2 regions of the Brevibacillus gelatini genome follow, and region 1 is predicted to be linked to the other one. Evidence: a T-box and tRNA genes for the amino acid it is inferred to sense, from the RefSeq annotation. Region 1 holds a T-box; the other holds one or more tRNA genes.

Region 1 (7,704 bases):
GGTGCTTTTCGTCTGAAGAGCCCGCTCCTTGAGCACCGCAAGTATTTCCGGCCGGGTCTCGCCCGTCACGACAGGTACGCCCGGCTTGATGATGCCAGCTTTTTCGCGGGCAATCTCCTCCAGGGTATTGCCCAACACCTGCGTATGGTCCATCCCGACATTTGTGATAACGGAGACGAGCGGCAGCACGACATTGGTCGAGTCCAGCCGCCCTCCCAGCCCTGTCTCCCAGACGACGACAGCCGGTCTCTTCACGCTCGAAAAATAGAGAATCGCGATCAGTGTAACGACTTCAAACTCGGTAGGAGAGCCAAATTCCGTCTCGCGCTCGCAGCGCTCGATCAGTACCTTGACTTCATTCACCAGCTGGAGCAGATCGGCTTCCTCGATCATGCTCCCGTTGTAGCGAATGCGCTCGCGAAAATCAACCAGATAAGGCGAGGTGAACGTGCCGACACTGTAACCGGCCTCCATCAGCATTTGCGTCAGGAACGCGCACGTCGACCCTTTTCCATTGGTGCCTGCCACATGGATGAACGGGATTCTCCGTTCCGGATGGTCCAGTTGCTCAAGTACCCATTGCATTCTCTCAAGCCCGGGCCGCTGACCGAAGCGAAGCAGCCCATGCAGCCAGTCGAGCGCTTCTTTGTATTCAACAAATTGTCCTTCAGCATGCATACCAAAATGCTCCATTCTCAAAATTATGCGTTTGCACGACGGATCATTCACCCTTCAGTTCGGCCAGGCGAGCGATGACCTTATCCCGTTTTTCCATGTAGTCCGCCATTTTCGCTTTTTCTTCTTCCACGACTTTTTCCGGTGCCTTGGCCATAAAGCCTGGGTTGTTCAGCTTTTTCTCGATCCGCTCCACTTCGCTGTGCAAAGTAGCCAGTTCTTTTTCCAGTCGCTTCAGCTCTTGCTCGATGTCGATCAGGCCAGCCAGCGGCAAGAACAGCTCTGCTCCTGTCACCACGGCAGACATCGCTTTTTCCGGGGTAGCCAGTTCCATGCTGATCGCAAGCTTCTCCGGATTGCAGAAACGGGCGATGTACTCTTCGCCGCGCGCCAGACGCTCGGCTGAGGTGGCATCGCTTGGCTTAATCAGCAGCTCGATTTTTTTGGACATCGGCACGTTTACTTCCGCGCGGATATTGCGCACGCTGCGGATAATGTCCATCAGCATGGTCATCTCGCTCTCTGCCTCGGTGAAAATCCATTGCTCGTTCACCGTTGGCCAAGGGGCTACCGTAATGCTCTCGCCTTGGTGCGGCAGCGCCTGCCAAATTTCCTCGGTGATGAACGGCATGAACGGATGGAGCAACTTGAGCGTTTGGTCGAGTACAGTCACGAGCACGGATTGCGTGGTCTTTTTCGCTGCTTCGTCACTGCCGTAGAGCGGCAGCTTCGCCATCTCGATGTACCAGTCGCACAGGTCATCCCAGATGAAGTTGTACAGTACGCGGCCCGCTTCGCCAAACTCAAAGGCGTCGGTCAGGCGCGTCACGTCTGCGATCGTCGCTTGCAGACGGGAGAGAATCCACTTGTCTGGCGTCGACAGCTCACCGCTAAGATCAATGTCGTCGTACGTAAATCCGCTCAGGTTCATCAGTGCAAAGCGGGAGGCGTTCCAAATCTTGTTGGCGAAGTTGCGGTTTGCCTCCACCTTTTCCCAGTAAAAACGTTGGTCGTTCCCCGGCGAGTTGCCTGTTGCCAGCGTGAAACGCAGGGCATCGGCACCGTATTTTTCGATCACTTCCATCGGATCGACGCCGTTTCCGAGCGACTTGGACATTTTGCGGCCTTCGGAGTCGCGGATAATACCGTGAATCAGCACGGATTCAAACGGGCTTTTTCCAGTGAACTCAAGACCGGAGAACATCATGCGCGCTACCCAGAAGAAAATGATGTCGTATCCGGTTACAAGTACATTGGTCGGATAGAAATACTTCATGTCCTCGGTTTCTTCCGGCCAGCCGAGCGTAGAGAACGGCCACAGACCAGAGGAGAACCAGGTATCGAGCACGTCGCTGTCCTGCTCCAGCTTGTGGCTGTGGCAGCTCGGACATTCGGTGACATCTTCGCGCGATACGACAGTCTCGCCGCACTCCTGGCAGTACCAGGCAGGAATGCGATGGCCCCACCAAAGCTGGCGGGAAATGCACCAATCGCGGATGTTTTCGATCCAGCGCAGGTAGTTGGTTTTGAAACGCTCCGGAACGAATTTGACGCTTTCTTCGCTGTTAGCATTGGCCAGTGCGAGGTCAGCAAGTGGCTGCATTTTCACAAACCACTGGGTGGACAAATACGGCTCGACAACGGCGTCGCTGCGCTCGCTGTGACCTACCTGGTGGATGTGCTCCTCGATCTTGAACATGACGCCTTGTTCGGTCAGGTCTTTGATGATTTGCTTGCGGCAGGCAAAACGGTCTAGCCCTTTGTAGATGCCTGCCTGCTCGTTCATCGTGCCCGTTTCATCCATGACGACGATTTGCGGCAGTTGGTGACGAAGACCCAGCTCGAAGTCGTTCGGGTCGTGTGCAGGCGTGATTTTTACCGCGCCGGAGCCAAACTCCGGATCGACGTACGTATCGGCTACAATCGGGATTTCACGGCCGACAATCGGCAAAATAACGGTTTTTCCGATCAGGTGCTTGTAGCGCTCGTCTTCCGGATGGACAGCGACAGCGGTATCGCCCAGCATCGTTTCCGGGCGGGTCGTTGCCACTTCGATGTAGCCTGTGCCGTCAGCGAGCGGATAGCGCATATGGTGCAGCGCACCTTTTACTTCCTTGTAAATGACTTCGATGTCAGACAGGGCAGTACGGGCAACCGGGTCCCAGTTGATGATGCGATTGCCACGGTAAATCAAGCCTTTTTCGTACAGACGGACGAATACTTCGCGCACGGCTTTGGACAAGCCCTCATCCATCGTAAAACGCTCGCGGGAGTAGTCCAGCGCAAGACCGAGCTTTTCCCACTGCTCGCGGATGTGCGCAGCGTAAATGTGCTTCCATTCCCATACTTTTTCGATGAACTTCTCACGGCCAAGGTCATGACGGGAGATGCCTTCTTCGCGCAGCGTCGCTTCTACGCGGGCTTGCGTAGCGATCCCGGCGTGGTCCATCCCAGGCAAAAACAGCGTGCTGTAGCCTTGCATCCGCTTTGCGCGGGTGATGATGTCCTGCAGTGTCGTATCGAGCGCGTGGCCGAGGTGCAGCTTGCCTGTCACGTTCGGAGGCGGGATGACGATCGTGAACGGACGCTTCGCCGGGTCGCGTTCCGCCTTGAAAAACTGCTTTTCGATCCAGTACGGATACCATTTGCTCTCGGCTGCCTTCGGATCGTAGTTCTTCGGCAGCAATTGGTCGATGTCGGTTGTTGGCTGAGTTGACATGGATATGCTTCCTCCTCTGGGAAAATAAAAAAACCCTTCATCCAAAGGACGAAAGGATTATTTCGCGGTACCACCTTTGTTAACATACGGCAGGAAAAGTCCGGCGTATGTTCCCTCAAACAAGATAACGGCTGCGAACCGCTTTTGGCTAGACACATCGTGTTCACCAAAAACAACTCCCGGGCGACCTTCAGTCCTGCTCTCCTTAGAGAATCTTCCACCAACTGATTCTCCTCTCTGCAAAGGGCTCCTGACCTACTCTTCCCGATCATCGTTGATCCGATATGTAGTTGTGGTATCGTTGCTTTGCTTATTATATACAATCACGCTGTTTCGCGTCAAACCCGGTTTCGCCCACTTTTCCTACTGTGATCCCCAGCGCCTTGGTAAAACCGAGCACGCTTAAAATATCCAAAATTTCTTCGCGGACATTGACAATCTCGACCTGTTTTCCGGAAGCAAGCAATTCTTTCGTAGTAAAATACAGACTTCCAATACCAGAAGAATCCACAAAGGATACTCCCTGAAAATCGACGGTAACGGAATGATTGCGACCCCCGTATTGCTGGAGCAATTCACCCACTCGCTCTCCCACCGCCATGTCCAACTCTCCGGCGAAAAACAGCGTAGCCTGTCCGTTCGTCTCGGTTGCTCGGTAGTCCATTCTCAAACTCCTCTCAAAAGGTATCGGTGTAGCTGATTTTGTCCTTTCTCACTCATGTTACCCGTTTCATCCGGATTGCAAACATTTGGAATTTTCTCTGATTGTTTTGTCAGCTTGTCAGCGCACATTCCAGGATCAGCTTCGTTCCTGCCGCCGAGCTACTCAAATAGATTCGATCACAGTATTGCAGCATGACGTGAAAGCCCGCTCCCAGCGAATTTTGCGTCGAAAATCCTTGCTGCAGTGTCGCTCGCGGCAAGTCCTCCAGCAAAATTCCCTGGCCCTGGTCGTGAATGACCACCCGGCAAAGCTGCTGATCGGGGACAATATACAGCATGATCGTTCCCCCGCTGCCGTGCTTGAGCGTGTTCGATGCCGCCTCGTTGACAGCTACCAAAAAGTGCAAAAGACGGGTGGCTGCAAATCCGAGCGGCTCCAGTGTGCTCTTGAACGACCTTCTGAGCAACGCCAGGTCTCCCGGTGCCTGGATGTCCATCGCAAGCGACCTGTGACCTTCCCGCAACAGACAAAACAGTTCCTCGTCACTTAAAAGCAACAGCTTGCCCGACGTGACCACGCCAAGAATATCCCGGTAATTTTCCCATTCGCGCCTTTTTCTTTTGCGTTCCTCCGCGATGACAGCCGTCACGTCAATCAGCGCGATCCCACAGGTCTGATCCGGCAAAATGGACGCGTACATATCAAACACTTTTTTCCCGTCCTGACTGACAATCTGCTCGCGCAGCGAGCTGCCATGGATGATCGCTTCGCCAACCAGGCGACGCATTTCTCTCTCGACATCGGGCTCAGCCCGGTTTGAGCCAAGCGGACGCAAATGGCCGGCGTCAAACAGGTAGAGGAAAATCGTCTCGATTTGACGCAGGATAGACAGCTTTTGCAGCTCCTGCTTGATGAGACGTCCCCGCTCGTCATCCCGATCCTTCCAATTATGCAATACGTCAGTAGGGTCCAGCTCGCTACTCATATGCCACGTATGAAATTCTTCCAGAAGCAGCCGTTCCAATACTTCTTCCTTGCGCAAAACTTTTTCGATGTCAACAACATAGTAAGGAACACCGTTGATTCCTTGCAGCCCGCTGCCGATAATGCGAAAATCGAAAGCGAGTTCGACCTCCAGACGACCAAGCAACTGCCTGGTCGAACTTAACAGGCCGATGGCTGTCCGGCTAACCGCTACCAATTGCGCTTGACTTGTCTCCATTGTCGCAAGCTCCGTCACCTTCACCTTGCGTGGCGGCAGCACTTTTTGGGCAGAACCTCCTGAACGGAGCTCAAGAAGACAGTTGCAACAATCGGGATTGTCCGGACACTGTTCACACACAATCACCGTTCATCCTCCTATTCACAGGCGCTTCAGTTCGGGCACTCCCGTCCGTGCAGGAGTTTCACTTCCTTGTTGTCCCGCATGAGAGCCGGTTTGAAACTGCAAAATCAAAACGGAGATGTCATCTGTTTGCGGGCCTTGGCGCGTCATTGCCCACAGGTACGATTCGACGCGCTCCATCATCTCTTCCTTGCCTGGCTCGTCCAGCAGGGCGGCGAGAGCTTCAAGCAGTTGGTGAGAGCTGCGCTGCCCGTCTTTTCTTCCTGTATCCAGCAATCCGTCTGTGTATAGCAACAAGATCCCTTCTTCTGTCAAGGGGACTTCCTCCAGCTCATAGGTGCTGTCAGGCAAAAGCCCAAGCCCTACTCCGTTCCTGCAGCGAAGGATGCTTTTTTGCGTGCTGGACAAATAGATGGGTTGCGGGTGGCCCGCTCTGGCAATCAGCAGTCGGTGGCGCGCTGCGTCATGGACGGCGACCAGCATCGTAATATACGAGCGCGTTTTCACCAAATCGGCATACAGGAGCTGGTTTAGCCGCTGTAAAAATTCATCCGGGGACCAGCTCGTCTGCAAAATGGCGCGAACCGCAATTCGAATCACCGACGCCCAAATGCTCGCCGGCAAACCGTGTCCCGATACGTCCGCCACGACAAAGCAGGTATAGCGCTCATTGATCCGCACGAAATCAATGTAGTCTCCCCCGACGTACGTGACGGGCACGTAGACCGTCCTGGCGCGCAGACCGTTCATCTGCCATTCCTCTTTTGGAATCAGCATGGACTGAATTCTTCGGGCCAGGCCCATCTCCAGTTCAAGCTCCTTCAGCTCTGTCGACTGATGCTCATAAAAACACCGCAAAATCAGTCCTCTCGCATTCACCAGCAAAAGCTGAAAAAAAGATTGCTCCAACTCTGCTATCTCTCTATCGCTCTGCTCGACGGCAGTTTGCGCCACCAGCCGGACGTAGCGCGGCGTTTTGGCCGTGTCCCATTGCTCCAAGACGACGATGCGCTCCTCGAAAAACGGCACCGCGCCTTGCTCGTCTCTTTTGCCTCGCTCGGCTTGAAAATAGACATCCCCCTGCTCGGATTCCCAACTGATGCCCAGATAGACGAGCGAATGGATTTTGCCAAACGAGACATCAACAAGCTCGCTGGTCAGTTGATGGATGTTATCATAATGGACGTTGCTCACGCAGATTTTGTTGCTGGCAATCAACAGTCCCTCGTAGCTATGCTTCAACTCTCCGACACGCGACAGTTGATGATTCATCCATTCCGTATGGGCAAGCTGCTGGATCGGCCTGGATTCGGGCGTACTCACCGCCGACAGCGTCTCCGTCATCCAATCGTCATTGTTCTGATTATTCATGTATGCCCGAATACTTATGCAAGAAATGGTAATTACCAATCCTACTCTAGCATAAAACGGCATCTCGGGCAGCGCAAGCAAGAAAGCGGCTATGACCAGAAGAATGACCTGCACCAACCCTGCATGCCGTCTCGTCATCCTCTGCCGAAGCAAGTCGCAGGAAAAGAGAATCACGTACACGCCTGCACCTATTCCTGACAAGTAGAGCGCTATTTTCCAGATCATCTGTTCACCTTTGCAAATTCGTCCTGGTCTTCCTGCCCTATACGTTCCCTTTTCCTCCCATACTCAAACCTGTGGCCGCAAGTCCGCCGCCCGCGAAAACCAACATGTGCCCGCGGGAAATATAGGCACTGTCCCAAGAGGCCTCGCATATGCTGAAATGAGGTGATAACGATGATGAATTTTCGCTGGAAATACAATCCTACCTACCTGCGCATCAAGTTCGGGTGCAAACAGATGCTGATTCCCTTGATGATTTTTCAGTTCATTCGCACCGTCCTGCTTCCCACCTCGTTCGACGTGATTTTGCTCGGTCTGCTCGCCGTGCTGTACGTCGCCATCGTCCTGGAGTGGCTGTAACTGCGAAAAGCAACGCCCCACCTCGTGAGACGTTGCTCGTTAAAAGGCTTGCTGGACCCAGCGATGCAGCCGCATCAGACGATCCATATCTTTTTCCAGGCGCTTTACCGCGTACAGTTCGCTCCAATCCCGGCGGTTGTGGTAATAGATGTCGATGTCTCTCATGATTCGTTCCGGATACGAGAGAAACGACGCCAACAGCTCGATTTCTTCCGGCCGCAACGGGAAGATGGCTGCATAGCGATGGTAAAGTTGGGAGGCACCTGCTTCATCTCCCGCCAGTTGAAAATACGTCCGATAAAACAACGTGAGATCGCGCACAGGCGTATCGAAGCTGGCCCGGTCAAA
Region 2 (7,704 bases), 1.6 Mb from region 1:
GAGGACGGACGGCGAGACGAAACGTTTTTGCGTTTTTGCGATCTGGCCTGGCTTTGCGCTTGCAGGCACAGACTTGTTAGCGCAAGGCCTTGACCATCGCGATATGCTCGATACCAGCTTCATCGAAAACATCGCCATGCGGCTCGTAGCCGAGCTTTTCGTAAAATCGCTGCGCGTGCGTCTGGGCATTCAGCTTGAGATTGTCATAGCCGAGCTCCTTTGCCGCTTGCTCCATGGCGATCATGATCTGGCGTCCGAGTCCGGTGCCGCGCTCGCTTTTGAGTACCGCCACGCGCTCGACTTTTCCCACGCCGGGCGCATATGGCCGCAAGCGGCTTGCCCCGACGGGCTGTTGCTCGTTATACGCGACAAAATGAATGGTGCCGCTCTCCGGCTGGTCATGCTCGTCAATCTCCAGCTCGGCAGGCACCTTTTGCTCATCAATGAACACCGCTTTGCGCACGGCGAGAGCATCCTGCAATTGTTTGTCAGAGCTTGCTTTTTGGATGACATAGGATGGTTGCTTCATGATGGACACGTCCTTTTCTACTTGCCTTGCCGTAAAAAGTTGCCGAAAAAAGATTCCTCCCGGCAAGCCAATGCTTACGGGGAGGGCGATCCTTTTGCTTTATTTTTTCAGGAGGAACGTCTGGTACACGCTCCAGATGCCATCCTCCAGCTGATAGATCAGGTGGAAGCGGTCAATTTCGCTCGTCAGGTCGATTTTTGCCATGCTCAATTGTCCAGTTACATCCCGCAGCTCATCGTCGGACAGGTCGCGCCCGATGGTCAGATGCGGTACGTACGCATAGGTTTCTTTTTCCGCCACACACTGGTTCACGATCTTCTCGTGCAGAGCGGTAAACGGGTCTTTATTTTGCACGGCCAAATAAATGACGTTTGTCGTTGGATGGAAAGTAGACACCCGGTGGAAATGAGCAGTAAAGCTTTCGGTAGAGGAGGCAACCTGCTCCAGATGGCTTACCAGCTCTGGCAGCTTGGTTTCTTCAAGGTTAAAGGCTTCTTTCAAGCGGATATATGGAGGTACCAAAGCGTATGTCGGGTCATAGCGCTTCCGGTAAGAGTTGGCCACTTCTTGCACCTTGCTGGATGGAAAGATCACAATACTATACATCATGAGAACCACTCCTCCTTGCTATCTATAGTATATATGCTTTACAAGAGACTATTTTAACAGAAAATTCTTCATTTGTGTAATGTTATGCGCCGAACCGTATATTCTGGCCGCGTCGGGAAACACTGTGTAGTGCAAGGAGGTGCCGCACTGCATGTACACGGCCATGATGATGACATTCATTTTTCTCGTCTTGCTCCTGCTGGCAGTGCTGACCTTCACCATTTTGTCGGCGATTCGCAAAGGAGAGTTCGAAGAAGCTTTCGTTTCGCCCTTAAAGGATGAAGGCCCGCAGGAAGAACAGCCACGGTAAGTTTACCCGTAAAGCGTGCGCAGCATACCCGGCAGATTCTGCTGCCAGTGGCCCCACGTATGGTCACCCTCGAATGTTTCGTAGAAGAGGGTGGCCTTTTTCGTCTGCAAAATGGTTCGCAGTTCCTCGTTGGCCGCATACAGGTTCAGGACGCCGCGAGAAGAGTTCACAGCAGTTTCTTTTGTCCCGATTTCCAGATAAAACGTCTGCGGCACTGTCAGCTCAGCTTCCGCGACACGGCGGTTCAACTGTTCGTCCATGGCCCCCGACTGGCAAGCCACCTGGCCAAACGTATGCGGGTAAGCCAGCGCCGTAAACAGGGAGACGACGCCACCGAGCGATTCCCCAAGCAAGGTTCGCCCGTTGCCGAGCGGGTGCGTGGAATAATGCGAATCCACGAAGCTGACGACTTCATCAGCGAGGAAGCGGGTGTAGGCGAGATGCTCCTTGCCGTCCGGATGGTAGCGGTCAAACCGCTTTGTTTTTTCGACAGGAAGAAAAACGGCAATCAGATCGGGCAACTCTTTGTCCGCAATCATTCGGTCCAGCAAGGTCGCCATTCGGCCCATGGCCAAATAATCGTCGCCATCCTGCACGTAGAGGACCGGGTAGGAGTAGAGCGGTGAATAGCGTGTAGGGGTGTAGACAATCAGTTTTTCCGGCGTTCCCAGATGCCGGCTGTCCAAGACGATTTCCTCAAGAGCCACAGCGGTGTCCTCCTTATGGATGTTTGCACAAAAATCATTATACAGGAGAGCGCATGGCCTGCCCAATGCTTTCGTGTTGCGCGACCACGAAAAAGGCGGTCAGCTTGTGGCAAAGCGCTTTTTGCATGCCTTTTTCGCAAGCGGCGGGAAGGTTGCTCGCATGTTCTTTGGGCGAAAGATTGTCGCAATTTTGTCACCGTGTGATACTATGGTAGGAAACGACTTCACTTGATTTGTGGAAGGGGTTGTCTCTTATATGAAGAAGCAAGTACACAGCATCGAAGTCAGAAACGCTGCTCTCAATCGCCTGGCAGAACGTGGCGTCACGGTGGAGGACATCGCGGAGATCGTTTATCTCATGCAGTCTCCGTACCATCCCGGCCTGACCATGGAGCCGTGCATCGAGAGTGTGAAAGCTGTCCTGGAAAAAAGGGAAATGCAGCACGCTATTCTGGTGGGCATTGAGTTGGATACGCTGGCGGAAAAAGGGCTTTTGTCCGAACCGCTCCAGTCGATCATCGCCACAGACGAAGGCCTGTTCGGCTGCGACGAGACGCTGGCTTTGGGATCGGTCTTCGGATACGGCAGCATCGCCGTCACCACCTTCGGGCATCTGGACAAACATAAAGTCGGCGTCATCAAAAAACTGGATACCAAGTCGTCAGAAGGCCGCGTACACACATTCCTCGACGACCTGGTCGCAAGTGTGGCAGCAAACGCCTCCAGCCGGATGGCCCATCGCATGCGGGATGAGCAGGAAGCGGAGCTGGAGCGCTCGGAAGGAGAAGCGTTGAAAACGGAGCTGCGCGTGGAGGACGAAGGAAAAGGGACGGAGCAAGCAGGGTAGGGTAGCAGGGAAGGCTGTGGGATGTAATGGCCTGAATTGTTAGCTATCTATGTATTGTAGCTATCTATTTAAGTAGGTAGTGTGAGGCGTTTATTTGCCGAAGTTTTTTCTGATTTGCTGTTTTTCCGTTTGCCACGGAAGCTGTGGGAAAAGATATTGTGTTGGATGAGCGAGAGTCATTTTTTCGTTGGTGCTGTTTCCATGCTTGGGTTCGCTGCTGTTTGGGTGGGCGGAGCCGGAGGGTGGGGAGAGTAGCGGCGGGGGGATGGCTTTTGTTTTGGGGGGGGAGGGGGTGGGGTGTATTTCATTTATTTGCTTGTTCGATTACTTGCTTACTTGCTTGCTTACTTGCTTACTCGACGGGGCTGTCTCAAAAGTCGCTTTAATGACTTAGAGATGCCCTCTTTTGAAATTCAATAGCCCTAATAAACCAATGTTGCGTTTTGGTGATTTTGCTTATTGGGACTTTTTGGAAAGTCGCTTCTTTTGTATTGATGACAACTGTTGTCATCACTGTTGCCAAAAGCTCAACTGGAAAGCACAATCGGAAAGCTCATTTGGAAAGCTCATTTGGAAAGCTCCATTGGAAATCGCAGTTGGTAGCCTCACGGAAAGTTTTCTCAGTCGATAATCACACGGAACGCTTTGCTGAATACATCAACTGAAGGACTCAATTGAGTAACCAGCTAGTAACCAACTGAGTAACTTAACCAGTAGCTCAACCAATATCTAATCAATACCTCAACGAGTAATTCAACTGAAAGCCTTAACTGAAAGCTTGGGCATTAGCCTAAAAGGCTCAGGCTGGTGAATGGTTTTTCGAAGAACTTTTTGGTTTTTAGCGAGATTTTTTCAAAAGTGTGTGTGCAAGTTCTTGTTTTTGGGAGGGAGAATAGCACGCCAAAAGCCTGATTTTACGCGGTTTTTCGTGGGGTTTTCGTAGGAGTGAAAAAAATTACAAGAAATTATTCATTTCCTCTTGAAATCCATCTCGGGATGCTGTATAGTAATAAATGTGATCGACGTCCGGAGCGATTCGGGCCCTTAGCTCAGTTGGTCAGAGCGGTCGGCTCATAACCGATTGGTCGTAGGTTCGAGTCCTACAGGGCCCACCATTAAGCGAGTACATAAGTTGCTTGGTTCAAGATCACATACATATCTCACGATCCGGTAGCTCAGTTGGGAGAGCACCATCTTGACAGGGTGGGGGTCGCTGGTTCGAACCCAGTCCGGATCACCATAACGTAAAAACCGCGCCATATCAACGTTTTTGCCCGACCGAATGACCGCTGGACGTACCGGAAACTGTGACGCAAGGTGTCGGTGGTCGCGGAAGGTCGAACGAGGACTGGTCGTGAACCCATACGCTCCTATTCCGCATCAAACGGAAAGGGGCGTTTTTGCGTTTATGGGCGCGATGGACAAGCGTAAAGGGCGGAAAACAACTAAACTTGATCGTTTTTCTGTTAAATCGGATTTCTCACTCGATTTGATGTTTGAAAGGTTTTATTACGCGAAAGTGGCTGAGGGAAGTAAAGAGAGGACGTTAAAAAGTTATAGAGAGAATTATAAGTTTCTCACAGATTATTTAGATAGCCGCGGCATTGGACGAGATGTGCGAAATGTAACTAGGGCTTGCTGAACAATCAAATTCCTTAGAATTTACAAGGGTTTACGTGCTCTCGGATCGAAATTAGGTGCATGGAAAATACGATCTTTTCACCAAAAACCGTGCACGTGGAGTGAGCCGATCATGTATCGTATCCCCGAAAGCCAGCTACAGTTATTCGAAGATTTTTTCTTGCCGTTCGGTGGCAAATTGAATAAAGACAATCGTTGGGTTCAACTAGCCGCCATCATCCCGTGGTGGCGAGCGGAAGAAAAATACGCGAAGTCATTCAAGAAATCGATGCGTGGTCAAATCCCCTTGTCTGTCCGTATGGCTTTGGGGGCTTTGTACATTCAGGAGCGCATGCAGCTCGATGATCGAGAGACGGTGCAACAGATCACGGAAAACCTGTACTACCAATACTTCCTCGGGCTACCCGGTTTTCAGGATAAACCACCCTTTCATCATTCGCTCATGACTCATTTTCGCAAACGATTGGGTGCAGACGTTGTCACGCAAATCAATGAATGGATTCTGGAGGAAGAAGCAGCACGTGAGAAAGAAGATGACAAGAACGACCCTTCGGGTCCTTCGAAGAAGGACAAAACTTCTCATGCCTGCTCTGCTCAGGCTAGTGATGAGCAAGTGAAAATAAAGGAACACTCATGCTTGATGCGACCTGCGCACCAGCGGACATCTCGTATCCGACCGACCTGAAATTGCTGAACGAGGCACGGGAAAAGCTCGAAGCGATCATTGATGTGCTGCACGAGCCTTACATCGGAGAGACGAAAAAGCCAAGAACCTATCGCCACACCGCCCGTAAACGTTACCTCGAGATCGCCAAGAAACGCCGGGCTGGTGCCAAAGCCGTTCGGAAAGCGATTGGGAAGCAGCTTCGCTATGTCTCCCGAAATCTTCGCATCATCAAAATGCTTGCAGAGAAAACCAGCTTGAATCAACTGAGTCCTTGGCAGTATCGGCAATTGCTCGTCATATCCGAACTGTACCGCCAACAGCAGGAGATGTACAACAAACGTAGCCACTCGGTAGAAGATCGCATCGTCAGTCTTTCTCAGCCTCATGTACGTCCGATTGTACGCGGGAAAGTGAACGCATCCGTTGAGTTTGGGGCCAAGATAGCGATCAGTCTGGTGGATGGTTACGCTCGGATGGAGAAGCTGTCCTGGGATAACTTCAATGAAAGCATGACATTGAAAGCGGCCGTAGAGGCGTACGTCCAACGATATGGTTGCTATCCCGAAGCAATTCTTGCCGACCAAATCTACCGAAACCGGGAAAACCTTCGCTTTTGCAAGCAAAACGGCATACGGCTGAGCGGCCCGAGCTTAGGGCGTCCAAAGAAAGACGAGGAGCAAGATCGCAACCAGGCACGGCAGGATGCCTCGGCACGCAACGCAATCGAAGGGAAATTTGGAGAAGGCAAACGCTCCTACGGACTGGGGCGTATTCGAGCACGCCTTCGGGAGACAAGTGAAACCGTGATCGCCTTGCAACTGCTTGTCATGAATCTCGAACGCAAGCTACGTGTTCTCTTTTTGCCGATTTTCAGACTACTGTTGAATCTAAGCCGCCAGCCTCAATGGACCTAGAGACAAAATGTTCAGCAGCCCCTATTTAGAAGGTTAGGAGTTTACACAAAATAGTTTATAGACTCGAAAAGTCCAATAAGCCAGGGGGTTTCCGGATAGACTTGATACTTACCCGCCTTTGATTTAGTTAAGTTTCCTATTGAGCAGAAAAGTGAGAATTCATCCTTGGTAATTCGAGATAACCTATGAAAATCACCTGGAAACTCTACACTAAATCTCTCGTTAAACACCACAGAGAAGACATCGTTGTTTTTAGAGTCATTAGCGTTTAAGTAGCCGTAATCTTTACCGAATCTAATCGAGCTAAGGTTTCCAGTCACACATACGAGCTTACCTAGCAAAGCGTCAGATAAATCATCGACCGTTACATACCGAACTACATTGCGTTTCTTCCCAGAATTAACACCGTTTTCATCAAACGAAACTACTTGACTAATATTTGGATCTTGTTTACTTCGGTTCGCTTCCTTGGGATTTTGTCCATCTGTCTTTTCTGCTGATTCAGTCCTTGCGCTATCTTTTTTAGCTAATGCTCTTTTCATTATGTCTTTAGCACGTTTTTTATTTATGACAATTACATTGTTTGGTTCGTCAGTATCTTCAACGATTGTTACGCCGCCGCCAGGGGTTCTTTCAAATGCATATGAACATCCTTTTTTATGCTCATCTTTTGGCCATGTTGAAAAATATGCATTTCCTAATCCATTCTTGGGACGGTGATGTCTCAATCTTGCTTTACAATCCAAAATAGGACAATAAAGATGAGCACGAAATATCTTTCTGTACATTAGATGGTTAGTTTCTCTCATTTGATATAGGACTTCAGCACTTATATATTCTCTAAATTTATTTTCTGGACGAAAAGAAGACAGTCTAATTTTAGCCATTAGCATATTCTCCTTAGCAATAACTTTGAAACTAACTCAAGAATAGCATAATTTACCAGTGGGTGATTAGTAAATACTTAAGAAAAATTAATTTATATTGCTTGTCAAGAAAGTTGTTTTTTGGCCATCTTCACATGAAAAGAGATAATTTAGAGATGCAGCGAGCTTTCGAGGATATGCTGGACACAGCATGGTTATTCGATGTCGGTGATTTGCAGTACATTCCGGCAACTTCTACGGTACTACAAAACAAGTACGGCTACCGTCAGTGGTATTCGTTTTATCAGGAAAGTTTACTGGGTTCGAATTATCCGCTTCCATACCAAGATTTAATCGCGATGATTGAGGGTAGGAACATCGCTACTCTTTTCGAATACTGGTGTTATTTCAGTATCATCGATGCGATAAAGGAGATATCCGGTTTCCGACCAATCACCTTTAAACGGGAATTTAACGAAGATGGTATTCATGTGCTGCGCGATGGTCTGAAGGTAACGTTTCTTATCAGGCAAGAAAGTCTGGATGTATATTATAATAAGACGTTTGTCGGCCAAAGAACAGGAAGAGAAGGCTCCTATTCCCAAAGTTATCGG

The links. The T-box of region 1 lies ahead of AAFJ72_RS07325 (valine--tRNA ligase). A T-box ahead of a tRNA ligase gene usually reads a tRNA of that ligase, here a tRNA-Val.
Region 2: it has a tRNA-Val gene. The T-box ahead of AAFJ72_RS07325 (valine--tRNA ligase) is inferred to sense a tRNA for this amino acid. The anticodon was not compared.

The regions. Positions count from the first base shown of each region.
Region 1 covers NZ_CP154342.1:1,475,114-1,482,817, reverse strand. Annotated here, with positions in the region: gene AAFJ72_RS07330 (bifunctional folylpolyglutamate synthase/dihydrofolate synthase) at 1-678, opposite strand, end outside; gene AAFJ72_RS07325 (valine--tRNA ligase) at 722-3,394, opposite strand; T-box leader at 3,436-3,675, opposite strand; gene AAFJ72_RS07320 (STAS domain-containing protein) at 3,708-4,058, opposite strand; gene AAFJ72_RS07315 (ATP-binding protein) at 4,168-5,322, opposite strand; gene AAFJ72_RS07310 (PP2C family protein-serine/threonine phosphatase) at 5,422-6,999, opposite strand; gene AAFJ72_RS07305 (hypothetical protein) at 7,171-7,356, shown strand; gene AAFJ72_RS07300 (hypothetical protein) at 7,396-7,704, opposite strand, start outside.
Region 2 covers NZ_CP154342.1:3,063,011-3,070,714, reverse strand. Annotated here, with positions in the region: gene AAFJ72_RS14825 (GNAT family N-acetyltransferase) at 77-529, opposite strand; gene AAFJ72_RS14820 (YjcG family protein) at 629-1,138, opposite strand; gene AAFJ72_RS14815 (hypothetical protein) at 1,290-1,448, shown strand; gene AAFJ72_RS14810 (alpha/beta hydrolase) at 1,451-2,155, opposite strand; gene AAFJ72_RS14805 (phosphatidylglycerophosphatase A family protein) at 2,412-3,002, shown strand; tRNA gene AAFJ72_RS14800 (tRNA-Ile) at 4,041-4,117, shown strand; tRNA gene AAFJ72_RS14795 (tRNA-Val) at 4,167-4,242, shown strand; gene AAFJ72_RS14790 (hypothetical protein) at 4,357-4,644, shown strand; one part of gene AAFJ72_RS14785 (IS5 family transposase) at 4,756-5,253, shown strand; one part of gene AAFJ72_RS14785 (IS5 family transposase) at 5,256-6,224, shown strand; gene AAFJ72_RS14780 (hypothetical protein) at 6,266-7,111, opposite strand; gene AAFJ72_RS14775 (DUF2357 domain-containing protein) at 7,267-7,704, shown strand, end outside.